DNA from 3 places in the Peribacillus sp. FSL E2-0159 genome. Region 1 is predicted to be linked to each of the others. Evidence: riboswitches for the same ligand, from Rfam matches in the RefSeq annotation. Region 1 holds a riboswitch; each other region holds the start of a gene.
The links. Region 1 has a riboswitch for lysine ahead of dapA (4-hydroxy-tetrahydrodipicolinate synthase). Riboswitches for the same ligand answer to the same signal wherever they lie in the genome.
Positions count from the first base shown of each region.

Region 1 (7,650 bases):
AAGCACCAAATTGGTCAATAATTCGAGTTAATGTAATGTTTTTAGGTATCGATTTGTCTGCAATCAAATCATTGACTCCGGCTCCCATTGACTGAAACCAGCGAACAGATGAGGCCATTGGTTTACATAGTAATTGTGTAGGGAAATTCCATCCCAAAATAACTTCAGTACCTGGTAAATATTTTTCTGCTTCTTCAAAAGTTTTCGCTGCCTTCACCGATATAATCCCGTTATTGCGAATACAATCAGCATAAGCTTCAACCTCTGTCTGAATAGGACTAAATACAAGAATGTTTGGTTTGTGTGTACCACCCATTGACTCTCTCCTTATTGATTTTTTAAATATAGTATAAATTCTTCTACCAAAGACATTAACTTTTAATCTTACTTTAATAACTTACCACAAAAGTCCAATTCATACTTAAACTAACCAGCCTGTTACTTTTAGTAGAAACCTATTTACAAAGCCAGTCCCTTAAATATGATTATCAATGCCATTAGTATTTAAAAATATTATACATTTGACAAAAGCGATGGAATATCCAAAAAGTTCAGGGAATTTAATGAGGATCTTTGGCACCATAATCCCCTTTAGGTTAGGAACATATTAATTTACTAGGGGGTACCAATTTAATTCTGAAAAAGTTGTATCAGTAAATTCTTTAAGGCCCTTAAAAATTTCCTTAACGTTTTTTAAAATGGGTAATCGACCTAGCAAAATGCTTAGCGTTGAGTAGGGTGGGCTTGACGAGTTGCTTTATGAGCACTTTTTCAATAGCCCACCCCAACCATACTTGAAATTTTCCCTTCACACGGCTCTCCAGTATCTTCAATCCGTGACTGATTGCGTTAATTTCCCTGAATGGATTTGATTATGACATGTTCGGTACAAGTGTTTCCGTTGCCGCGCCGCCATTATCTATACCATCTTGGTTTTTCTTTTTGCTCTTTTCATTCTAAATCTTTAAGTGCTCAAATATAGTGCAATTCTACTTTGTTTGAGAACCGCATATCTCACATGAATCCGCGAGGAGGCTTTGAACTAATTCATTTCTTCCTTTCGTGTGTCCGTTATCCGGGGTATAGTTCAATAATAGAGAAAGGGCTATTTATAATACAAAGTAATTAAATGATAAGTAAAAAAGTGGATATAAATTATTGAAAATAAAAGTTTTTAGATCTCATCTAATTTGTTTCTCTTTATATTAACCATTAGCGCAGTAACCGCGTTCTTGTTGACAAAAAGGCTTTTATTATAAGTGCTTGTCTATAATTGTTTTATAAGAAAAAGTGGATTTACAACTAAACAAGAGCCCTATTCAATGTGGAGGGGGAGATGAAGGACAAAAAGAAATCGATAAGTTAAAGGAAAACGCGGTGAATTAAAGGTCAGGCTATATAATTAATGTTGGTTCAGTTGACGCAATAATATCTTTAACTTTATTATCTCTAGCTATTTCTACTAGCTTTATTTCCAGAGTCGTGCATCGATTAGAAAGCAGTGCACTTCTTTCGGAGTTGCACTGCTTTTTAAAATTTCTCCAGTTTATATGATTATTAATTAGAAAATCTGTATTAAAGACTCGCTAAATGAATCATTAGTTTATTTTTTTAACAAAATTGCTTCTACGTTACTAGGGTTTAGAGCTATTTGTAGTGCTCTTTTTTCTTCTTGGTTTAAAGGGACCAATGGTAAGCGGACACCTCCAACATTTATCCCTCGCATATTTAATGCTGATTTTACCGGTGTTGGGTTTGGTGCAGCAAATAAAGCTTTCATAATTGGAAGAAGGTTACGGTGTGCATTGGCAGCACCTTGGACATCGCCATTTTTAAAGCTATTGATCATTTCTTGCATTTCATTACCAATTATGTGTGAAGCTACTGAAACAATGCCTGTTCCACCGATGGCTAAAACCGGTAATGTTAACCCATCATCGCCGCTGTACAATGTAAAATCGTTAGTTGTTTTGCTGATGATTTGTGCCATGGCATCTAAGTCACCACTTGCTTCTTTTATTGCCACAATATTGTTGATTTTTGAGAGGTTGACAATCGTCTCTACTGACATGTTCACAACACTTCGTCCGGGGATATTATATAGCATTACCGGTAATGATGTTGAATGGGCAATAGCACTAAAGTGCTGAAATAATCCTTCTTGAGACGGCTTGTTATAGTATGGGGTAACGAGCATGATTCCGTCGACTCCTGCTGCCTCTGCTTGTTTTGTTAAGCTGATGGAAGCCTTCGTGTTATTTGAGCCAGTTCCAGCTATGACTGGAACTCTTCCATCAACAACTTCTACAACCATTTTGAATAAATCCACTTTCTCTTCTGCAGTTAATGTAGGAGACTCCCCAGTTGTACCAGCTATTACTAATCCATCAGTACCATTAGCAATTAAATAATTTACTAGAGTTCTCGTAGCATTGAAATCAACCTCATCATTATGATTAAACGGGGTAACCATTGCGGTTAAAACTTGGCCAAAATTCATAACTTCACACCCTTTTGTATAATTTTTTTTAAAAATTCAGAGGTGGTTAGGGCCATTCAGGAATAAACGCAAAAAAGCAACAACGAGGATTCGCTGCTGCAGTAGAAACAATATTTATCAAAAAAATGTTTCCGCGCGTAAGATAGCCCTCCATATAGTTTCCTATATGACAGTCCTGTATTTTTTCAATAGCAGAACCAGCTTCAAGAACATGAGATTCTTTCCGCTTCGGCAAATCCCCCTTTCCACAATAGTCATAGGATCTCATTCTCCTCAAAATGTGTACTAATGGTCTTTGCTCCTCTATCCTCACTTCAAAAAGTATGAAGTAAGAAAATATTTAATTGACTGTAATATAACAGGGAATCCTTTCTAATGCAAGTCCAATTTTGAAGTTTTATTAAAAATACATGGATAATCGATGGAAAAGGCTAGAAGCTCTTCTCTTTGTGGGTGGCCCTTTTTATTGAGCTTACGTGGGGCGGGTAAATCAAGATTGTGAAGGATTGTACTTAAACTAACGGGTGCGTTAGCTGAAGAACGGAGCTGTCTTTAAGGCAGCTTTTTCTTATGGAACTAAAGGGGCAGGATATTGTTATAACAATCCTTTGTAAATCTTATTTTGTTATAATGGAAATAAAATCTTAACTATTTTTAGGAGATAAAATGTTTAAGAAAATTAAGACTTGGGCGAGAAATTTAAAACGACAGATTTTTATCCTTTACTTTGCTTGTAAAGATGAAAGGGTACCTTGGTATGCAAAAGTATTTACGGCTTGTGTTGTAGCTTATGCATTCAGTCCGATTGACCTAATACCTGATTTTATACCCATTCTTGGCTACTTAGACGATGTAATTCTCGTTCCAATAGGGATAATGCTTGCATTAAAGATGATACCAAAGACTGTATTAACCGACTGTGAAGTTAAGGCAGAAGAAATGATGAAAAACGGTAAGCCGAAGAATTGGATAGTCGGCTCAATGATAGTATTAATTTGGGGCTTAATTATAATATGGGCTATTATTAATATTTATCGCATACTCCATTAACGGGTGCGTTAGCTGAAGATCGGAGCTGTCTTTAAGGCAGCTTTTTCTTATGCAGCTATCGGGGCAGTTTAGTTATCCATTTGATTCGTAGCAAGTTGCTCTTTTATCGTTATTCTTTGTTAAGTAGTATTGTTGTTTTTCAGGTATAAAATATGATATTCGAAGGTTTCTTTATTAATGTTAAAGGAATATCCTACTTCAGAGGCGGTATTAAAAGCCGGAGAAAGTAGACTAGCAGAGCGTGTAATGGAGTTCTGTCCTAGCCATGGGAAAAAGCAAAATAATGGATTCCGCATCTCGAAATCCATTTAAAAAAGCGTGTATGAAAGTCACGTAATCAATCTTCGTATGTATATTGAGTTTGCTTTTTCATTACCAGGGTCACCTTTCTGATTTGGAAGATCGTATAGTGGCCCTGGCAAATGAACTGGAAGAATATAAGATCATCCAATCGATTCCCGGTATCGGAGAAAAAATCGCAGCCACGATTATCTCTGAAATTGGTGAAATCGATCGGTTTAATCATCCGAAAAAACTGGTTGCCTTCGCTGGAGTAGATCCAAGTGTTCATTCATCGGGAAAGTTTACGGCAACCATTAATCGTATAACAAAAAGAGGTTCGAGCAGACTACGTCATTCTCTGTAACTTGCCGTATTATGCGGCATAAGAAGTTCAAGGAACAAAAAGCTTAAAGCATTCTATGATAAGAAAAAATCAGAAGGAAAACCTGCCAAAGTGTCAATCGTTGCCTGCATGAATAAGTTGCTTCATTGGATTTACGCTCTATTAAAGAGAAAAGAAACGTTCCTAGATTTAGCCTAATTAACGGTTTTGTGAAACAGAGAAAAATCCTTCCAAAGGGTTTTGGAGGGTTATTTGGCATGGCCAAAAATAGTATATCATAAGGGAAATGAAAATTTTAGAGAAAGATATTGACATCCTATTAGCTGGTTAGTTGGATAACAAAGGTCAAAACATATTAGTTATATATTATATGTTATGACCTTTAATTAATAAATCTTTTTTTAATTTAGGTCTTGATAACGATTAAGGATGTAGGCTTTATTTGTACTTTGTAATTCTAACACAACTACACAATTGTACAATTACACAAATTCATATTCTTCTTTATATTATAGATAGTCATTCTTGTTCCACCTGTTTTTTCACTTATATTTTTCACTGACTCATTTTCATTGAGCAAACGGATTATTTCATTGGAACTACTCGAATAATTATTTGAATAGTTTGAAAACTTTTGGTATAATAGAAAAAAGGTCAAGGAGTTGGTTTCCTATGGAAAAGAATTTGGCTAATACACCACCACAATCTGAAATAAACGTCAAGGATTCTGAATTTGCTGAAATGGTGATAAACAAAGCCCTTCTAAATTTCCGAAAAGAGCAAATCCGAAAAGAGATTGACCAGTCATTACAGGATAAAAACAAAGAAGAATTCCTACGATTAACAGAGGAATTGAAAAACATTTCTTAAAATGTTGTTTATAAAATGAACTTAACATATTTGTAACTTTAAGAAGTACGCCAAAACGCCAATCCCATATCTATAAGGGATTGGCGTTTATTTGATTTTTATCGATTAAGCACGATATTATAAATAAGTTATTATTTGTTCCAAAACTGGTCCTTTTCTGAACACACCACTGTTCGATTTGAAAAAGATGTTTTTTATTGCCTTTCTCGTAACAAAACTTTGTTCATTATGAAATCATTAAATGACTCTAGTGTGGATTTTTACTTGTTCAACTAACGGGTGCGTTAGCTGAAGAAAAGAGCCGTCTATAAGGCAACTCTTTTTGTATGAAAACATATTCGTGAAAGGCCATACTAAAATAAGCCCACCATATTCTAATTTTTTTGAAGGACGTAAATGTACTATGTCGTTATTTTAACTGGTTATGCAGTTTGTTGTTCAGATGGAGCGATTGTATAGCCTTTCTTTTTTAGGTATTCGATCATTTTTAATTCTTTGTTCATTTGTTTTTCTTCAAGGTAATTTGAGCCTAGTTCTTGATAGGGTTCCCCTGTTTTTAAGATGTTGTAAGCAATCGTTAATAGTAAATGAGCAGAAGCGATTCGTCCCTTCATTTTTCCCTGCCGTTTGGTAATCCTTTTTCGATGTGAAGCAATTCGATTATTTTGCCTTGATGTCGCTAGTACACACTCTACAGCCATCGTTTTTAAAGCTTTGTTACCTTGTGTGGTTTTACTCGTTTTTTTTTACCAGCACTTTCGTAATTTCCGGGACTCACACCAGCCCAAGAGGCAAGGTGTTTAGCTGACTTAAATACGGACATATCAACGCCCATCTCTGCAATAAAAGTAGCTGCGGCAGCTTTGTTCACACCAGGTATTCCATCCAATAATTCTACTTCTTTACGATAGGGGGACAGGAGTTGATCGATTTGTTTTTCCAATTCTTCTATGGCTTTTTCTAAATAACTCATATGCTCCCAATGGTAACGCAACATATCACGATGATGACGGCGAATACGACCATTAATTGCACTGGCAATGTCAGTAATACTTGCTTTTGTTCGCCAATCCACCATTTTTCGAAGACCATCGGTCTCTATTTTTTCACCGTTTAGAATCGCTTCAAGGATACGGCGTCCCGATACACCAAAAATGTCTGATAGTACGGATGTTAGCTTGATATTAGCATCTTGAAGAATTTTGTGAATGCGATTCTGCTCTGAGGTGCGATGATGAATCAATTTTTTTCGATAACGAGTAAGATCTCGTAAATCACGAATATCCTCCGGTGGAACAAAATTGCTTTCAATAAGTCCGCATCTTAGAAGCTTGGCAAGCCATTCGGCATCTTTCACATCAGTTTTACGCCCTGGAACATTTTTGACATGTCTGGCATTGGCAAGAACAAGGTGAAAAGAATCTTCGAGTATATTCCATATTGGTTTCCAGTAGACTCCAGTACTTTCCATCACAACATCGGATACCCGAAGGGTAGTTAACCAATCACTTAAAGCCAAGAGTCCTGTTGTTGTAGTTGAAAAAGTTTCAATAGAGGTATTTGGCTTTTTATCTAATGGACCAAATAATACACAGGCTACTACTGTTTCTTGGTGTACATCTAGGCCAGCACACCGTTCAATCATTGCTTCCATAGGAGAATCACCTCAATAAAAGATTAACAATACATATGACAGGAGATTTGTTACAAAAATTTTTGTATACGTACTTGTAGTACACTAAATGGTTCTTCAATACTGTCACAACCAGTTTCTTATACAGGGTATCTTCCTTAAGATCCACCAAAAAAGGTTCAGCCTGGTTGTATTGTTATCATCCATTATCGTCAAGGAGTTAAAGGGTTAGACTCTATTTTGAGTTTAGATTTTCGTAGTAGATGGTGGCGGCGAGAATCGCCGCCATAGAAGTTTCTTATGGAACTAAAGGGGCAGGATAATTAAGTAACGTCGCATAAGACATATAGTAAACAAATAAAAAAAGGCAGTGTACCACGCTGCCTCTTTTCTTATGGGTTAAAGAAAACGAAGAATTATTTCATCTTATCTAGTGAAATTATTCTATGTTTTAATTCTGAATTCATATTTAAAACACCTATCACAATTTGATTATCTTCCGTCAATGTTATGTATCTGAAATAATCATCATCAGAAATCAACAAATCGGTGTCATTCGTCATTTTTTCCATTTTGGCAAATACATCTACTGTGTACTCAAGGTGAAAAAAATCATGAAATCCCTTGCTTGAGCTACCTACCCAGGTATACAGAAAATCTTTCAGTGTGATTTGTTCAATCCCCGATAATTGCTTCTTGAATTTTAACTTATCTACTGTTACGCTTATCATCTTTCATCACTCCTTAACGAGTCTTAATTATATATATTGAAGTCTCCTCCAACAATGCTATTAGCGTAACAATCCGTTTACAGTTTAGTTACTACACTAAAGGGGCAGGATAGTTCCATAAGGAATACTGTTAAGTGACATTAAAGTCGATTAAAAACGTCAGTCCTGTTATTCCATTAAAGGGCCGGATTGTGGAGGATTGGAAAATTTTGATTCTACAAATAATTGGGGGATTGGAAGA
Region 1 is NZ_CP152053.1:1,896,756-1,904,405, forward strand. It holds gene NYE63_RS09410 (D-2-hydroxyacid dehydrogenase) at 1-316, opposite strand, end outside; gene dapA (4-hydroxy-tetrahydrodipicolinate synthase) at 1,604-2,500, opposite strand; lysine riboswitch at 2,636-2,814, opposite strand; gene NYE63_RS09420 (YkvA family protein) at 3,167-3,550, shown strand; partial or broken gene NYE63_RS09425 (IS110 family transposase) at 3,707-4,373, shown strand; gene NYE63_RS09430 (IDEAL domain-containing protein) at 4,848-5,045, shown strand; gene NYE63_RS09435 (hypothetical protein) at 5,468-5,746, opposite strand; gene NYE63_RS09440 (IS110 family transposase) at 5,752-6,699, opposite strand; gene NYE63_RS09445 (hypothetical protein) at 7,095-7,409, opposite strand.

Region 2 (7,650 bases), 2.3 Mb from region 1:
GGGCGGAGGGTTCAGGGTCATTACTGGTTTTTGCATAATCGGGCTTATTATCGGATCACCACTATTCCTTTTGAATTATTTCCCATTGAAGTACGCTCACTTTGAAAATTTGGGTCCCTTTCTTGATCATTCCTTTTTGGAAATCATGAAGGCCAGTAAGAAAATGACCCTGAATTACCTTGGTTTTGAATTACTCCTGATTTATTACCCATTCATTAAAAACCGTGAAAAATCTCAAAAGTGGGCCCACTTAGGGGCGTTATTTACTATGTCGATATATATGGTATCGATTATTGTTTCATTAGCCTACTATCACCAAGATCAGCTGAAAGATGTAATTTGGGCCACTTTGACCTTATGGAAAATTGTAGACCTTCCATTCATTGAAAGGTTCGAATACATAGGTATTTCCGTTTGGCTGTTCATGGTGCTGCCGAATGTTTGCATAGGGGTTTGGGCAGCAAGCAGAACAGTGAAAAGAGTATTTGGATTTAGACAGAAAAGGATGGTAGTTTTCATTCTGCTTATCATCTTAATATCCTGCATTTTTTTGGATAATCGCTATAGAATCGATAAGTTTAACACAATCAGTTCGCAAATAGGTTTTTATATCATTTATTTGTATCTTCCTCTCTTATTCATATGGCAGTCGATCGTCTATAAAGTTAGGGGGCATAAATCATGAAGATCAAACTCCTCTTGATTACATTAGCTTGTTTCTTGATGACGGCGTGCGGTGTGGAAAAGCAAATATTGGAAGATGTTTTAATTGCTGAAGTTGTAGGTTATGATGATGCCGGAGACAAACAAATCAAAGGTACGGTCGCTGTCAGCGTTCCTCAGCCTGGTGAGGAAGCAGATCTGGGTAATGAAGTATATGAAGCGATCTCACATGATATAAAGGCAGCCCGCCAGCAGGAAAATGCAAAAACACCATTCCCGATTGTTGGCGGGAGACTGACAGTCATTCTCTATGGTGCAGAATTGGCAGGTATGGGGTTGAATGATTATGTCGATACATATAGGCGTGACCCGATGGTGGGAAGGGATTTGTACTTAGCGGTCGTTAATGGCAAAGCGGAGGATGTAGTTAAAATGGAGCCGAAGTTGATCAAAACTCCAGGGGTTCAAGTGAAAGAGCTGATCGAACAGAATATTAGGACTAATTTGCCTGATGTAGATTTGCACAGGTATTTATATGCGTGTCATGGTAAAGGAATCGATCCGGTCTTGCCGTTATTGGAAACGGCAGGAGATCAAATTCGGGTAAAAGGGATTGCCTTGTTTAAAAAGGATCGTTATATCGGTAAATATATCCCTTATGAGGACGGATTTTTATTTAAAGTCCTTAGTGAAAACTTTAAGCTGGGGAGTTATGAAATTAAATGGAAGGAAAATGACTTTACAGATATCAATAATGTGGAGTCACGTGTCCATTATCATATTTCGAATGCCAATCAAGACCCCAAGGTCAGGATTGAAGTGAAATTAAAGGCGAGTCTGCTAGAGGTCCAAGGCTATGACTTGGGCAAAGCCTTGGACCTGAATAAAATAGAGGCCAGGGCAGAGCGTGTCATTGGTGAAAAATTAAATGAGATGGTAATTATGTTTCAGGAGAACAATATAGATCCGATTGCACTCGGTGATCATGCAAAAAGTAAAACAAGAAATTTCGATCAAAAACATTGGGAGAAGGCATATCCCCATATTCCAATCGAGGTGGATCTGGATATTGAAATGATTCAAACGGGAATAGCTGAATAAAAGTAGAATATTCTGAAGTTTCCCCCTTTATAATAGGGGTATTGGTGTAATGATTATATCAATGCGGCTAAAGAGGGGGAAAGGCATGGACAAAGCATGGTGGAAAGAAGCAGTTGTGTATCAAGTGTATCCAAGGAGTTTTATGGATAGTGATGGAGATGGGATAGGGGATATAAACGGGATCTTTATGAAGCTCGATTATTTACAAGAGCTGGGAGTGAACGTGATATGGCTATCCCCGGTTTATCAATCTCCCAATGATGATAATGGGTACGATATCAGTGATTATAAATCAATCATGACTGAATTCGGGACCATGGCAGATTTCGATAGGTTGTTGAAGGCGGTTCATGAACGTGGTATGAAGATCATGATGGACCTGGTGGTCAACCATTCCTCAGATGAACATCCGTGGTTCAAGGAATCCCGATCCTCAAAAGATAATCCGAAACGTGATTATTATATTTGGAAACCTGGCAGGAATGGGAAAGAACCAAATAATTGGGAGTCCATTTTTAAAGGTTCAGCATGGGAACATGATGAAGGAACCGATGAATATTATTTACATTTATTCAGCAGGAAACAACCGGATTTAAACTGGGAGAACCCTAAGCTCCGTGAAGAAATCTACAGCATCATGACTTGGTGGCTGGATAAGGGTGTCGATGGCTTCCGGATGGATGTCATTAACTTCCTTTCAAAAGATCAAAGCTATTCAGATGGAGCCGTTCATCATGAAAAGCTGTATGGTGATGGAAGCCCCTTTTTCCTGAATGGACCGCGCATACATGAGTTTTTACAGGAAATCAATCAACGGGCACTTTCCGGATATGACGTGATTACGGTTGGGGAGATGCCAGGCGTCACACCGGAGGAAGCGCAATTGTTCACAGGTAAAGATCGTGGTGAGCTACATATGGTCTTTCAATTCGAACATATGGATTTGGGGTGCGGACCGGAAGGGAAATGGAGTAACGATAAATGGAAGCTAACCGATTTAAAGCGAATTCTCTCCAAGTGGCAGACTGGTTTGGAGAGGGATGGCTGGAACAGTTTATACTGGAACAACCATGATCAGCCCCGGGTTGTCTCAAGGTTTGGTAACGATGGAAAGTATCGCATTGAAAGCGCAAAGATGCTTGCCGCTTGTCTTCATATGCTTCGAGGGACACCTTATATATATCAAGGGGAAGAGCTGGGCATGACCAATGTTGCATTTGAAAGCATTGATGAATACCGGGATATCGAAACATTGAATTCATATGACGAACTCGTCAATACACATGGCTGGTCAAAAGAGCGGATGATGTCAGCCATCCACGCCCGCAGCAGGGATAATGCGAGGACACCGATTCAGTGGAATGACTCCCGGAACGCAGGATTCACGAAAGGGACTCCTTGGATTAAGGTTAATCCAAATTTCCCCGAGATTAATGCAGAAATAGCCTACAATGATCCGAATTCCATTTTTCATTTTTATAAAAAGCTTATCCAATTACGCAAGGAACATGAAATCGTCGTTTATGGCCGTTTTGAACTGCTTTGGCCAGAAGATGAACGAATATTTGCCTATACGAGATCGTTTGAAGAAGAAAAGCTGTTGGTACTATGCAACTTTAAAGAAGAGCAGGCCTCCTTTACTTTGCCTGAGGAGCTGCATGCTTATTCTGCCACAAGGCTGATCGGCAATTATGATCAGGAGGAAGAAGGAATCTCCAGCAAACCCCTGCGTCCATATGAATGCCGTGTTTATCATTTGAAATGAAAAAAAGGACCTGTTCTTCTCCGATTAGAGAAGAACAGGTCCTTTGCGTATTATTTTGATTTAAGGTCACATTCCTCAAGGGGAATGATTTTCGTTTTATGCTTAATTTTATAGCCGAACCATAGGACGAAAAATAGAATCAAGCCAATGTAGGAAACAAACATTGAATTCCAGTCGATCCCATCGCTGCTAAAAGCTTGGTACCCCTGTCCGATGATAATGATTATACAAAGGACAAGTGCGAATATAGGCCCGAATGGGAAGCCTTTTGCCCGGTATGGTAAAGCATTCATATCGAGGCCTTGAGCTGCGTAGGCTTTGCGGAAACGATAATGGGCAATCGCAATCCCGACCCAGGTGACGAACCCCGCCATGCCTGAAGCGTTCAATAACCAAATATAAACGACGCCATCCCCGAAAAACGAAGCTAAGAATGCAACGCAGCCAACTAAAGAAGTCACGATAAGTGCATTTACGGGTACTCCTCTTTTATCTAACTTGCCAAGGAATTTCGGTGCTTTCCCATCCCGTGCCAAGTCCCATAGCATACGGGTTGAAGCGTACATGCCAGAGTTACCGGCAGAGAGTACGGATGATAAAATGATCGCGTTCATGATGGATGCAGCAAATGCAAGGCCAGCACGTTCAAATACAAGCGTGAATGGACTTACGGCAACATCTTGACTCAATAAACGTGAATCCGTAAACGGAATGATCATTCCAATAACGAAAATTGCAAGAATATAGAACAAGAGGATGCGCCAGAAAACGGATCTGATCGCTTTTGGGATGTTTTTTTCTGGATCTTCACTTTCACCAGCAGTCACTCCAAGCAATTCCGTTCCTTGGAATGAAAAGCCGGCAGCCATGAATACGCCTAGAATCGTGAAGAACCCTCCGTTAAAGGGACCTTCGCCCATTGTGAAATTGGAAAAACCAATTGGGTCATTCCCACCCATGATTCCGAGAATGATCAGAACACCCGTGATCAAGAAAATGACGACTGTCACGACTTTGATCATGGCAAACCAGAATTCTGTTTCCCCGAAACCTTTAACTGACATGTAATTGATAAGAAACATAGTGATTAACGCAATTGCACTCCAGATAAATGAAGGGCTATCCGGGAACCAGAACTTCATAATTAAGACAACGGCTGCCAATTCGGCGGCAATGGTGATTGCCCAGTTATACCAGTAGTTCCAACCAATCGCAAAACCGAAAGACGGATCGACGAATTTGGATGCATAGACACGGAACGAACCGGCCACTGGCATGAACGCTGCCATTTCTGCAAGACTTGTCATTAAGTAATAAACCATGATGCCGATGATCGCGTATGCCACCAAGGCACCGCCGGGACCGGCTGAATGAATGGCACCGCCACTTGCTAAAAATAAACCTGTTCCAATCGTTCCACCTAATGAAATCATCATTAAATGACGCGCTTTCAGGCTCCTTTTCAGTTCAGTAGGGCTTGATGCTGATTGTGAATTTGACAATTGATGTTACACTCCTTTTTATTGGAAGGGAACGAAAAATAAAAAAACAGCAGTCGAAAAAGATCGACGGCTGTTTATAATAAACCCGTTTATCCTTCCGAAGATAGCTCCCCACGCTTTTGAAAAAACGTGACAGTGGTGTTCCTGTTCGGTAACACCGCCAGCAAGAATATACATGGAATATACCCTAACTTCGGCAACTTATCCTTTCAAACGGAGTCTATAATTTTCCAGAATCTCGTCCGTTTTACTTTTATAAGATGCAGCCTCTAACTCATCGGTAAATGAGGAAGTATTCAATTTTCTAAAATCGTTGCGCCAGCTTGTAAGTGACGTCGGACGATTGTACTCATGAAATTCATGCAATCGCTAATAGATTGCTAGCAACTGAGTAAACTTTACTATATCAAAATTATAAAATAACTTCTAGGATATCGCAATGATTATTTTGTGTGGTTATTTTTTCCTAGTTATTGAATGATGGCAGTAAGGAAGAATTCAAATGTCGATATACTAAAATAAAGGATCCTGATAACTAGACGGTCCTCCTTTTAATTAGGGAGTATTCCAGTTTTACATGTTTGACCACTTCAGGATTCTCAAATAAGTCCACTGCCATTTTCCCGATCCATTCCAGCGGTAAGGAAATGGTCGTGATGTCGAGCATTTCACTAAGGCTATCATTATTGAAGCCGAGAATGGCCACATCTTCCGGTACCCTTATACCCGATTTTTTAGCGGTAAGAATGAAGCCTGCCGCCGTGTCATCATTCGTGATGATTATGGCTTCAGGTTTATCTGACATTGAATTCCATTCCTGAAACAATTGTTCACCGTCTTTGATGTGGTAACTGCCTTCAAACAGCCATTCTTTATTGTTTATCAGTTGATGTTTACTCATGATATCGTTAAAGGCCTTTGTACGATGAGAACTATTTCTGCTCTTTTTACGGCCAAGGCTGTATCCAATTTTCTTATATCCTTTAGTAATCACGTACTCAAGGGCACAGGAGAAAGCTGCATAATGATCAATGCTGATGGATGAGAATTCAGCCTGGGCTGTATCTTCACATAAGATGATCGGTCCGTATTTTTGATAATCCAAAAAGACTTTCATTTCCGAAATCCTTGAACAAACGATAATGCCATCGAGCTGCTTCATTTGCAGCATATTCAAAGCCTGGATTTCTTTCTCTCTGTCATAATTTGTTTGAAAGATGACGATATGACAGCCAATTGCATTTGCCTGTTTAGTGATTCCGTTGACGATTGCCCCGTAATATGGATGATTGTTGAAGGGGATGATGATGCCGATAAGATTAGTTTTGCCTTTTGAAAGATGAATGGCGTTGATGTTTCTCGAATAATTCAAACGATCGATGGCTTCTAAAACGCTCTTTCTTTTATCGGGGCTTACATAAGGATGATCATTCAATACACGAGACACTGTTGAGACAGATACACCAGCGCATTGAGCAATTTCTTTAATATTTGTCATGGTATCACCGTTTTTTCTTTTTTTATATTGTACAGTATGAAACCCATTTCAGGGCAAGAGAACCGAATGAGGCTGTTGAAGATTTCTTCAAATAAGGTCTTGTTCTGGTATGGGTTTCATCCTTTAAGATTGGTTTAAATCTTAGAGGAGGAGGGGATCATGATGTTCCAAACTTTAATCACCCTGTTTGTGCTTTGCGGAATCGAATTGGGATTTGCGTACTTGGCAATTTCCTTAAAACAGGAAAAGTGAGTGGCAATGCATTTGGAATGCTGAATGCCTGTAAAGAATTCCACGGCATTACTCGTGAAATCCGCATGTTTACTCGTGAATTTCACGTCTTCCCGCCATAAACATTAAAAAAGCTCCCCAAGTTTATATTCACCATTAAAACTCCACAATATAAATATAACTTCATCGTTACGTTTCATGTACGGGAAGAAGTACTCTCCCTAGAAATGACTGACTGTCTGGAAGCTCCCTAGTAGAGATTCCAGACATTTTTTGCTGTGTGTAAAAGTCATTGGCCTTTTGAAATGTTTGAAAAAATAGTTGCACTTTTTTTATATAGTTGTGTATAGTATAAAATAAGTTGTGTAGAGGAAACTTTTTAGCATTTACGACAATGTAAAAAAATTTACATTTAGTTTTGCACATGGCAAACTATTTTAGAGAGATGAAAAAGGGAGGGAATATGGATGGGTTTTCTAAAATCTATTGGGGGCGTGCTTGCTGCATTGCTGATTTTAACAGGGTGCGGCAATGATACGGCCGAAAAGGATAACGGCAATGGCAAGTTGGACGTCGTTACAACGACGGGAATGATTGGGGATTTGGTTGAGAATATCGGCGGTAAACATGTCGAGGTTACCAGTTTAATGGGTCCGGGAGTCGACCCCCATCTATATAAAGCGACACAGGGTGATGTGGAGACACTGGATTCGGCTGATATGATTTTTTATAACGGTGTGCATCTTGAAGGGAAAATGACGGATATATTCGAAATGATGAGCAAGGATAAACCGACGATTGCCGTAACGGAGGACTTCAAGGAGAACCAGCTACGCAAAGTGAGTGCTACGGAACATGATCCCCACGTATGGTTTGATGTAAAGCTTTGG
Region 2 is NZ_CP152053.1:5,406,093-5,413,742, reverse strand. It holds gene NYE63_RS26550 (GerAB/ArcD/ProY family transporter) at 1-685, shown strand, start outside; gene NYE63_RS26545 (Ger(x)C family spore germination protein) at 682-1,764, shown strand; gene NYE63_RS26540 (alpha-glucosidase) at 1,850-3,529, shown strand; gene NYE63_RS26535 (amino acid permease) at 3,580-5,031, opposite strand; lysine riboswitch at 5,128-5,311, opposite strand; gene NYE63_RS26530 (LacI family DNA-binding transcriptional regulator) at 5,567-6,529, opposite strand; gene NYE63_RS26525 (zinc ABC transporter substrate-binding protein) at 7,228-7,650, shown strand, end outside.
Region 2: it holds a riboswitch for lysine, as region 1 does, so the genes downstream of both, NYE63_RS26535 (amino acid permease) here and dapA (4-hydroxy-tetrahydrodipicolinate synthase) in region 1, are expected to answer to the same signal.

Region 3 (7,650 bases), 2.3 Mb from region 1:
GTGATGTCGAAGGGGATTCTGAAACGATTGAAGCATCCCTTCCATTGTTGGTGACAGCTCAACAAGGGCTAAATGAGCCACGTTATCCTTCATTGCCAGGAATCATGAAAGCGAAGAAAAAACCGCTTGAAGAATTGGAATTGGATGACCTGGATTTGGAAGAAGAAGACGTTGAAGCAAAAACAAAAACGATTGAAATATACCTTCCTGCTAAAAAAGAAGCTGGAAAAGTATTGGACGGCGAAATCGGTGATCAAGTTAGCGAACTTGTTCAATTATTACGCAGTGAAGCAAAAGTGATTTAATCGAAACGGCACTTTTCAAAACAACAAAACACGACAAAATGAAAAATAGAGCACAGGAGGTTTTTATAAATGGCTAGAAAGTTTCTTGTATTGGGCGAAGTTCGTGACGGTTCACTAAGAAATGTATCATTTGAAGCTATCGGTGCGGCTAAACTTGCTGCAGATGGCGGGGAAATCGTAGGTGTTTTAGTTGGTGACAGTGTTCAAAATTTTGGGAATGAATTGATCCAGTATGGCGCAGACCGGGTTGTTGCAGTCGAAAATGATCAATTGAAACAATATACTTCAGATGGATATGCGCAAAGCTTGCTTGCCGTCATCGAGCAGGAAAAGCCAGAAGGGATTTTCTTTGGACATACGGCCCTAGGAAAAGACCTTGCACCTAAATTGGCTGGAAAGCTTGAATCAGGTTTGATTTCCGACGTTACATCCATTGAAGAAGAAGGCGGAAATATCGTTTTCACCCGCCCGATATATTCCGGTAAAGCATTTGAAAAGAAAATTGTTACAGAAGGCGTGATATTCGCGACAATCCGTCCGAACAATATTGAACCATTAGCAAAAGATGAGTCCCGCTCTGGTGATGTTTCTACATTAAGTGTGGATATTAAGGATTTACGCACAATCATTAAAGATGTTGTTAGAAAAGCTAGTGAAGGGGTCGACCTTTCAGAAGCGAAAGTAGTCATCGCAGGTGGCCGCGGCGTGAAAAGTGAAGATGGTTTTGAACCATTAAAGGAACTGGCACAAGTTCTTGGCGGTGCGGTAGGAGCTTCCCGCGGAGCATGTGATGCAGACTATTGCGATTACTCTTTGCAAATCGGGCAAACGGGTAAAGTCGTAACACCTGACCTTTATATCGCCTGCGGAATTTCCGGTGCGATCCAGCATTTAGCGGGGATGTCCAACTCAAAGGTCATCGTTGCCATCAACAAAGACCCGGAAGCTAACATATTCAATGTGGCTGATTATGGAATCGTCGGAGACCTTTTCGAAGTCGTTCCATTACTTACGGAAGAATTCAAAAAACTTAAAGTTAACGCGTAAGAGAAATAATACAGATGAGGGCAAGACATGCGGCATAAGCCGTTACATGTCTTGCCCCTTTCTTTGGGCGAGGCAAGGGTTTTGGCCTGCATGTTAATTCTTTTTTTGGACATCCTACCACTGAAGCAAAATATTAGCATCGATTCTAACAACAATGATATACTGTCTTTAGTTATTTGAGTAAATTTGAGGAGGAATTATATATGGCTATTGTAAATGCAACTGACCAAACTTTCACAACAGATACTAGCGAAGGTGTCGTTCTTGTAGATTTTTGGGCTCCATGGTGTGGACCTTGTAAAATGATCGCTCCTGTTCTTCAAGAGCTTGATACTGAAATTGGCGATACAGCAAAAATCGTAAAAGTGGATGTAGATGAAAACCAAGAAACAGCTGGAAAATTCGGTGTGATGAGCATCCCGACATTAATCGTCCTTAAAGACGGTGAAGTGGTTGACAAGGTTGTTGGTTTCCAACCTAAAGAAGCACTTGCTGAACTTATTGCAAAACACGCGTAATAAATAGTAAGTTAGCTAAAAAAAGCTTCAAGTCTGCGGACTTGAAGCTTTTTTCGCTATCTTGATATATAATGATTGTAAAAATGGGAGAACAGGAGGCTGAATGCATGAATCAACAAATAAAGAATAAACTTGCCCTTCTTCCCGATCAACCTGGTTGCTATTTAATGAAAGATCGTCAGGGAACGATCATATATGTAGGCAAAGCGAAGGTGTTGAAAAATCGTGTCCGTTCTTATTTTACGGGATCCCATGATGGAAAAACATTTCGGCTCGTGAATGAGATTGAGGATTTCGAATACATCGTCACCTCTTCCAATATCGAGGCTCTTATTTTAGAGTTGAACTTAATCAAAAAACATGACCCAAAATATAATGTCATGCTAAAGGATGATAAGACGTATCCTTTCATCAAGCTGACTGCGGAACGCCACCCACGTTTAATCATTACGCGAAAAGTCAAAAAAGACAAAGGGAAATATTTCGGTCCTTATCCGAATGCTTTTGCAGCTAACGAAACGAAAAAATTGCTCGACCGCATCTATCCCCTAAGAAAATGCAATACTTTACCGGATCGTGTTTGTCTATACTATCACCTTGGCCAGTGCCTGGCCCCATGTGTATATGAAGTAGAGGAACAGGAATATAAAAAAATGGTGGATGATATCAACCGGTTCTTGAACGGCGGGCATACTGAAATAAAAAAAGAACTGACTGAAAAAATGCTGGAGGCATCAGAAGAGCTCGATTTCGAGAGGGCCAAGGAGTTCCGTGACAAGATTGCCCACATCGATATTACGATGGAAAAGCAAAAAATGATGACGACCGATTTCATCGACAGGGATGTATTTGGCTTTGCCTATGATAAAGGCTGGATGTGCGTTCAGGTATTTTTTGTGCGGCAGGGTAAATTAATAGAAAGGGATGTTTCACTTTTTCCGGTCTACGATGAACCCGAACAGGAACTTCTTACATTCCTCGGTCAGTTTTATGAGATTACGAACCACTTTAAACCAAAGGAAATCTTGCTGCCTGAATCAGTGGATGCCGAAATGGCCGAAGGGCTGCTTGGTGTCAAAACGATTCACCCGAAACGGGGAGCGAAAAAAGACATGCTTAAATTGGCGAATAAAAATGCCTCCATCGCCCTTCAGGAAAAATTCTCTTTGATTGAAAGGGATGAAGAAAGAACGATCAATGCGGTGGAAAACCTCGGGAACCAACTGGGTATCTACACCCCGCATCGAATTGAAGCTTTCGATAACTCCAATATCCAGGGAAGTGACCCTGTTTCCGCTTTAGTCGTGTTCATTGATGGGAAGCCGGAAAAAAGGGAGTACCGCAAATATAAGATCAAGACTGTCCAGGGGCCTGATGATTATGAATCGATGCGTGAAGTGGTCAGAAGAAGGTATTCCCGAGTATTGAAAGAAGGACTGCCGCTTCCGGACTTAATCATCATTGATGGCGGAAAGGGACATGTGGAAGCCGTTCGGGATATTCTGGAAAATGAATTGGGCCTTGATATACCACTTTCAGGCCTCATTAAGGATGAAAAGCATAGGACATCGCAATTGATGATCGGAAATCCTCTTGAACTCGTACCTCTTGATTCACGGAGCCAGGAATTTTACCTATTGCAAAGAATTCAGGATGAAGTGCATCGGTTCGCGATAACGTTTCATCGCCAGCTGCGCGGGAAAAATGCGGTTCACTCACAGCTTGATGATATTCCAGGAGTCGGGGAAAAACGAAGGAAGCAATTATTAAGGCATTTTGGATCATTGAAGAAAATCAAAGAGGCAACAGCCGAGGAGATCATGGAAGCTGGCATGCCAAAAGGGGTAGCCGAGGGAATCGTTAGAAAATTACAAGAATAATCTTGCTACCGATAAATCTCTATGCTATGATTAAAAAGAATTTTTAACTAGACAACTTAAAAGTGCTGATAGAGGTGCGGAATTCAAGAGTAAAAACCTGGAGAAGTATGAGCTTCCATGAAAGGTTTTGAAAGGGGATAACGCCGAAGGAAGACAAGACTCATACCTTGTTCTCCTGGTCCGACATTTAATAAATGGCGGATTGTCAGGGTTTATACCCTGGAGAGCTATCTCACTGTGTTTACAGTATTAGATATGTGACCACAGCAATGAGATATTTCTCATTGCTTTTTTTATTGCCTAAAAACTAGAGAGGGTGCATGAGGATGGCATTAATCGTTCAAAAATTCGGCGGAACATCCGTCGGTAGCGTAGAAAAAATCAAAAATGTTGCCAATCGGGTAATCGAGGAAGCGGAGAATGGAAATGAGGTAGTCGTCGTTGTTTCAGCTATGGGGAAAACAACGGATCAATTGGTTTCCATGGCCCGGGATATTTCCGGAACCCCGAGCAAGAGGGAAATGGATATGCTATTGACTACTGGGGAACAGGTAACGATTTCCCTCTTAACGATGGCATTGATTGAAGAAGGATATGAAGCCATTTCGTATACGGGCTGGCAGGCTGGCATGCAAACGGAATCCGTTCATGGGAATGCCCGGATTTTAAACATCGATGCTTCAAGGATCCAAGCTCAGCTTCAGGAGAAGAAAATAGTGGTCGTAGCCGGTTTCCAGGGGAACGATGTAAATGGGGAAATCACTACCTTAGGGCGAGGTGGTTCCGATACGACGGCGGTCGCCATCGCTGCAGCGCTGAATGCGGATAGATGCGATATATATACGGATGTAACGGGTGTTTTCACAACAGACCCACGCTACATAGAAGGCGCGCGAAAACTCCAATCCATTTCTTACGATGAAATGCTGGAACTTGCCAACCTGGGGGCGGGCGTCCTTCATCCAAGGGCAGTCGAATATGCAAAAAATTATCAAATTCCGCTTGAAGTCCGTTCAAGCATGGAGAGAGAATCAGGAACGATCATTGAGGAGGAAGCAACTATGGAAGAAAACTTAATTGTACGAGGCATTGCTTTTGAAGACAGTATTACGAGGGTCACAATATATGGTTTGCCCCAGTCACTTGGTGCACTATCCACAATTTTCACGACACTTGCGAAAAACCGGATTAATGTAGACATCATCATTCAAAGCATGACTGCCGAGGATACGACCAATCTATCTTTTTCCACAAAAAGCGAAGATACAGAAGCGGCCTTGATCGTGCTGGAAAATAATAAAGAACAATTGGGATTCGATCGAGTCGAAACGGAAAGCGGGTTGGCCAAAGTGTCGATCGTCGGTTCTGGTATGGTATCCAACCCAGGAGTGGCTGCCGAGATGTTTGAAGTGATGGCCAATACAGGCATCCAGGTGAAAATGGTCAGCACATCGGAAATTAAAGTTTCGACTGTCGTCAATGAAAAGGAAATGGTGAAGGCGGTTGAATCTCTTCATGAAGCATTTAAACTTGGTCAGCATGCAAATGTGCTAGCTTAAGTGTAAGGAGTCCAATAAAAAACAGACTTCCGGTAAAAAGGGTAAGTCTGTTTTAAGGGCTTATTAGATTGGATCTCTGGGATCCCATTGGATGGTGAATATCACTTTTTTTGCGCGGCGTTTGATTTCTTCCGTTGATTCGCTGAGGAATTTTTTTTGCAGTGTAAACTGCTCGGCAAGGAAACCGGCTTCAAGCTGGAAGTGACAATCAGGGTGTAAATCCAAGCGGCGGCTGATTATTTCACCCGTCAGGGATAATTCCATTTCGTGTTTCGTATACTTCAAGATTTCCAGATTGCCCCATCCCGCGCTTTGGAAAAATTCAATAACTTCCTGATCGCCATTCAGTGGGAATTTTCTTGCTAATTGTTTACCTGCCCAATAGAGGATTTGATTAGAGTCTTTTCCGAGAATATCGTTCAATAGAACTTCTCTGATTAATTCGTACCCGAAAGCTGGAACTTTGAATTCTTCAGTTTGAATTTCTTCAGTATGAATCTCTTCTTCTATCGCAGCAGCAATATTTTTTTTCATAATTTATCGCCTCTTTCTGTAAATCTATTATAAACGTATTTCTTTTGCAAATTATACTGTTTTTTATTTATTTAAATAACAATTGGAAAAAAATGAGAAATTATTCCGGGATATTAATAGATTAATTAGTAATTTCTCCAAAATATATACTTGACAGATAAAAAATAGGCAATTTAATCCAATAAAATCTATTCTGAAAAAGAGATTTCTTGTATCCGTTTTCTTGACGCACATAGAAGTCAGGAGTAAAATGGACATGTCACATAATTGTAAAGGGAGTATAGAGGAGTTTTTTGACTCTATACTATATTTTCACGCGGAGATAAAAGGTAGCCACCAGATTATCTTTGCATGATTTTTCACAAATTAAGGGGGGGCACTTAGTGGCAAAGAATCGTGAGTTTGGGAATCGCAGGCTTCATTCACTTCTAGGAGTAATTCCAATTGGTCTATTCCTAATTTTTCATTTATCGGTAAACTTTATGGCAACAAAAGGAGAAGAGACTTTTAATGGGGCAGTTCATTTGATTGAATTTACGCCCGTAAAGATTTTGGTTGAATGGGTCGTCATCTATCTACCAATCCTTTTCCATGCTGTGTACGGAATTTACATTGCCTTTACAGCAAAAAACAATTTAGGAAGATTTGGATTCTTCCGTAACTGGATGTTCATGCTGCAACGCTTGACTGGAATCATAACTTTGATCTTTCTTGTTTGGCATATTTGGCAAACTAGAGTTCAAGCAGCTCTAGGGGCAACAGTTGATTTCGATATGATGGCGGAAATTTTCTCTAATCCATTCATGATTGGATTCTATATTGTCGGTATTATCTCAGCAATTTTCCACTTTGCTAATGGATTATGGTCATTTGCAGTGAGCTGGGGTCTGACAGTTTCACCAAGATCGCAAAGAATCATGACTTACTTTACATTGATCGTTTTCGTTCTTCTTTCTTATATCGGAGTTAGCGCAATTTTCGCTTTCGTATAAGAAGATAGAGTTCATTTATAAGTATTAGGAAAAACATAGCTTGGCTAATGGAAATAAGGGAGTGACAGAATTGGGTAAAGGTAAAATAGTTATCGTTGGTGGAGGTCTAGCTGGATTAATGGCTACGATCAAAGCAGCAGAGCTGGGACAACAGGTTGATTTATTTTCTTTAGTGCCTGTTAAACGCTCTCACTCAGTTTGTGCCCAAGGCGGAATCAACGGGGCAGTAAATACAAAAGGTGAAGGGGATTCTCCATACATCCACTTCGACGATACAGTTTATGGCGGAGATTTCTTGGCTAACCAACCGCCGGTTAAAGCGATGTGCGAAGCAGCACCATCGATCATCCACATGTTTGACCGTATGGGTGTTATGTTCAACCGTACTCCGGAAGGTCTTCTTGATTTCCGTCGTTTCGGTGGTACTCAACATAGCCGTACAGCATTCGCTGGTGCAACAACTGGTCAGCAATTACTTTACGCATTGGACGAGCAGGTTCGCCGTTATGAAGTTGAAGGCCTTGTAACGAAATATGAAGGCTGGGAATTCCTTGGAGCTGTTATCGATGATGAGCAAACAGCACGCGGTATCGTAGCTCAAAACCTGACTACAATGGAAATCAAATCATTCCCTGGCGACGCAGTCATCATGGCGAGCGGCGGCCCTGGAATCATTTTCGGTAAATCGACTAACTCAATGATCAATACAGGATCAGCAGCATCCATCGTTTATCAACAAGGTGTAAATTATGCAAATGGTGAGTTCATTCAAATTCACCCGACAGCAATCCCTGGAGATGACAAACTTCGTCTAA
Region 3 is NZ_CP152053.1:4,202,707-4,210,356, reverse strand. It holds gene NYE63_RS20560 (electron transfer flavoprotein subunit beta/FixA family protein) at 1-305, shown strand, start outside; gene NYE63_RS20555 (electron transfer flavoprotein subunit alpha/FixB family protein) at 375-1,352, shown strand; gene trxA (thioredoxin) at 1,556-1,870, shown strand; gene uvrC (excinuclease ABC subunit UvrC) at 1,978-3,750, shown strand; lysine riboswitch at 3,812-3,988, shown strand; gene NYE63_RS20540 (aspartate kinase) at 4,077-5,309, shown strand; gene NYE63_RS20535 (YslB family protein) at 5,373-5,843, opposite strand; gene NYE63_RS20530 (succinate dehydrogenase cytochrome b558 subunit) at 6,227-6,835, shown strand; gene sdhA (succinate dehydrogenase flavoprotein subunit) at 6,906-7,650, shown strand, end outside.
Region 3: it holds a riboswitch for lysine, as region 1 does, so the genes downstream of both, NYE63_RS20540 (aspartate kinase) here and dapA (4-hydroxy-tetrahydrodipicolinate synthase) in region 1, are expected to answer to the same signal.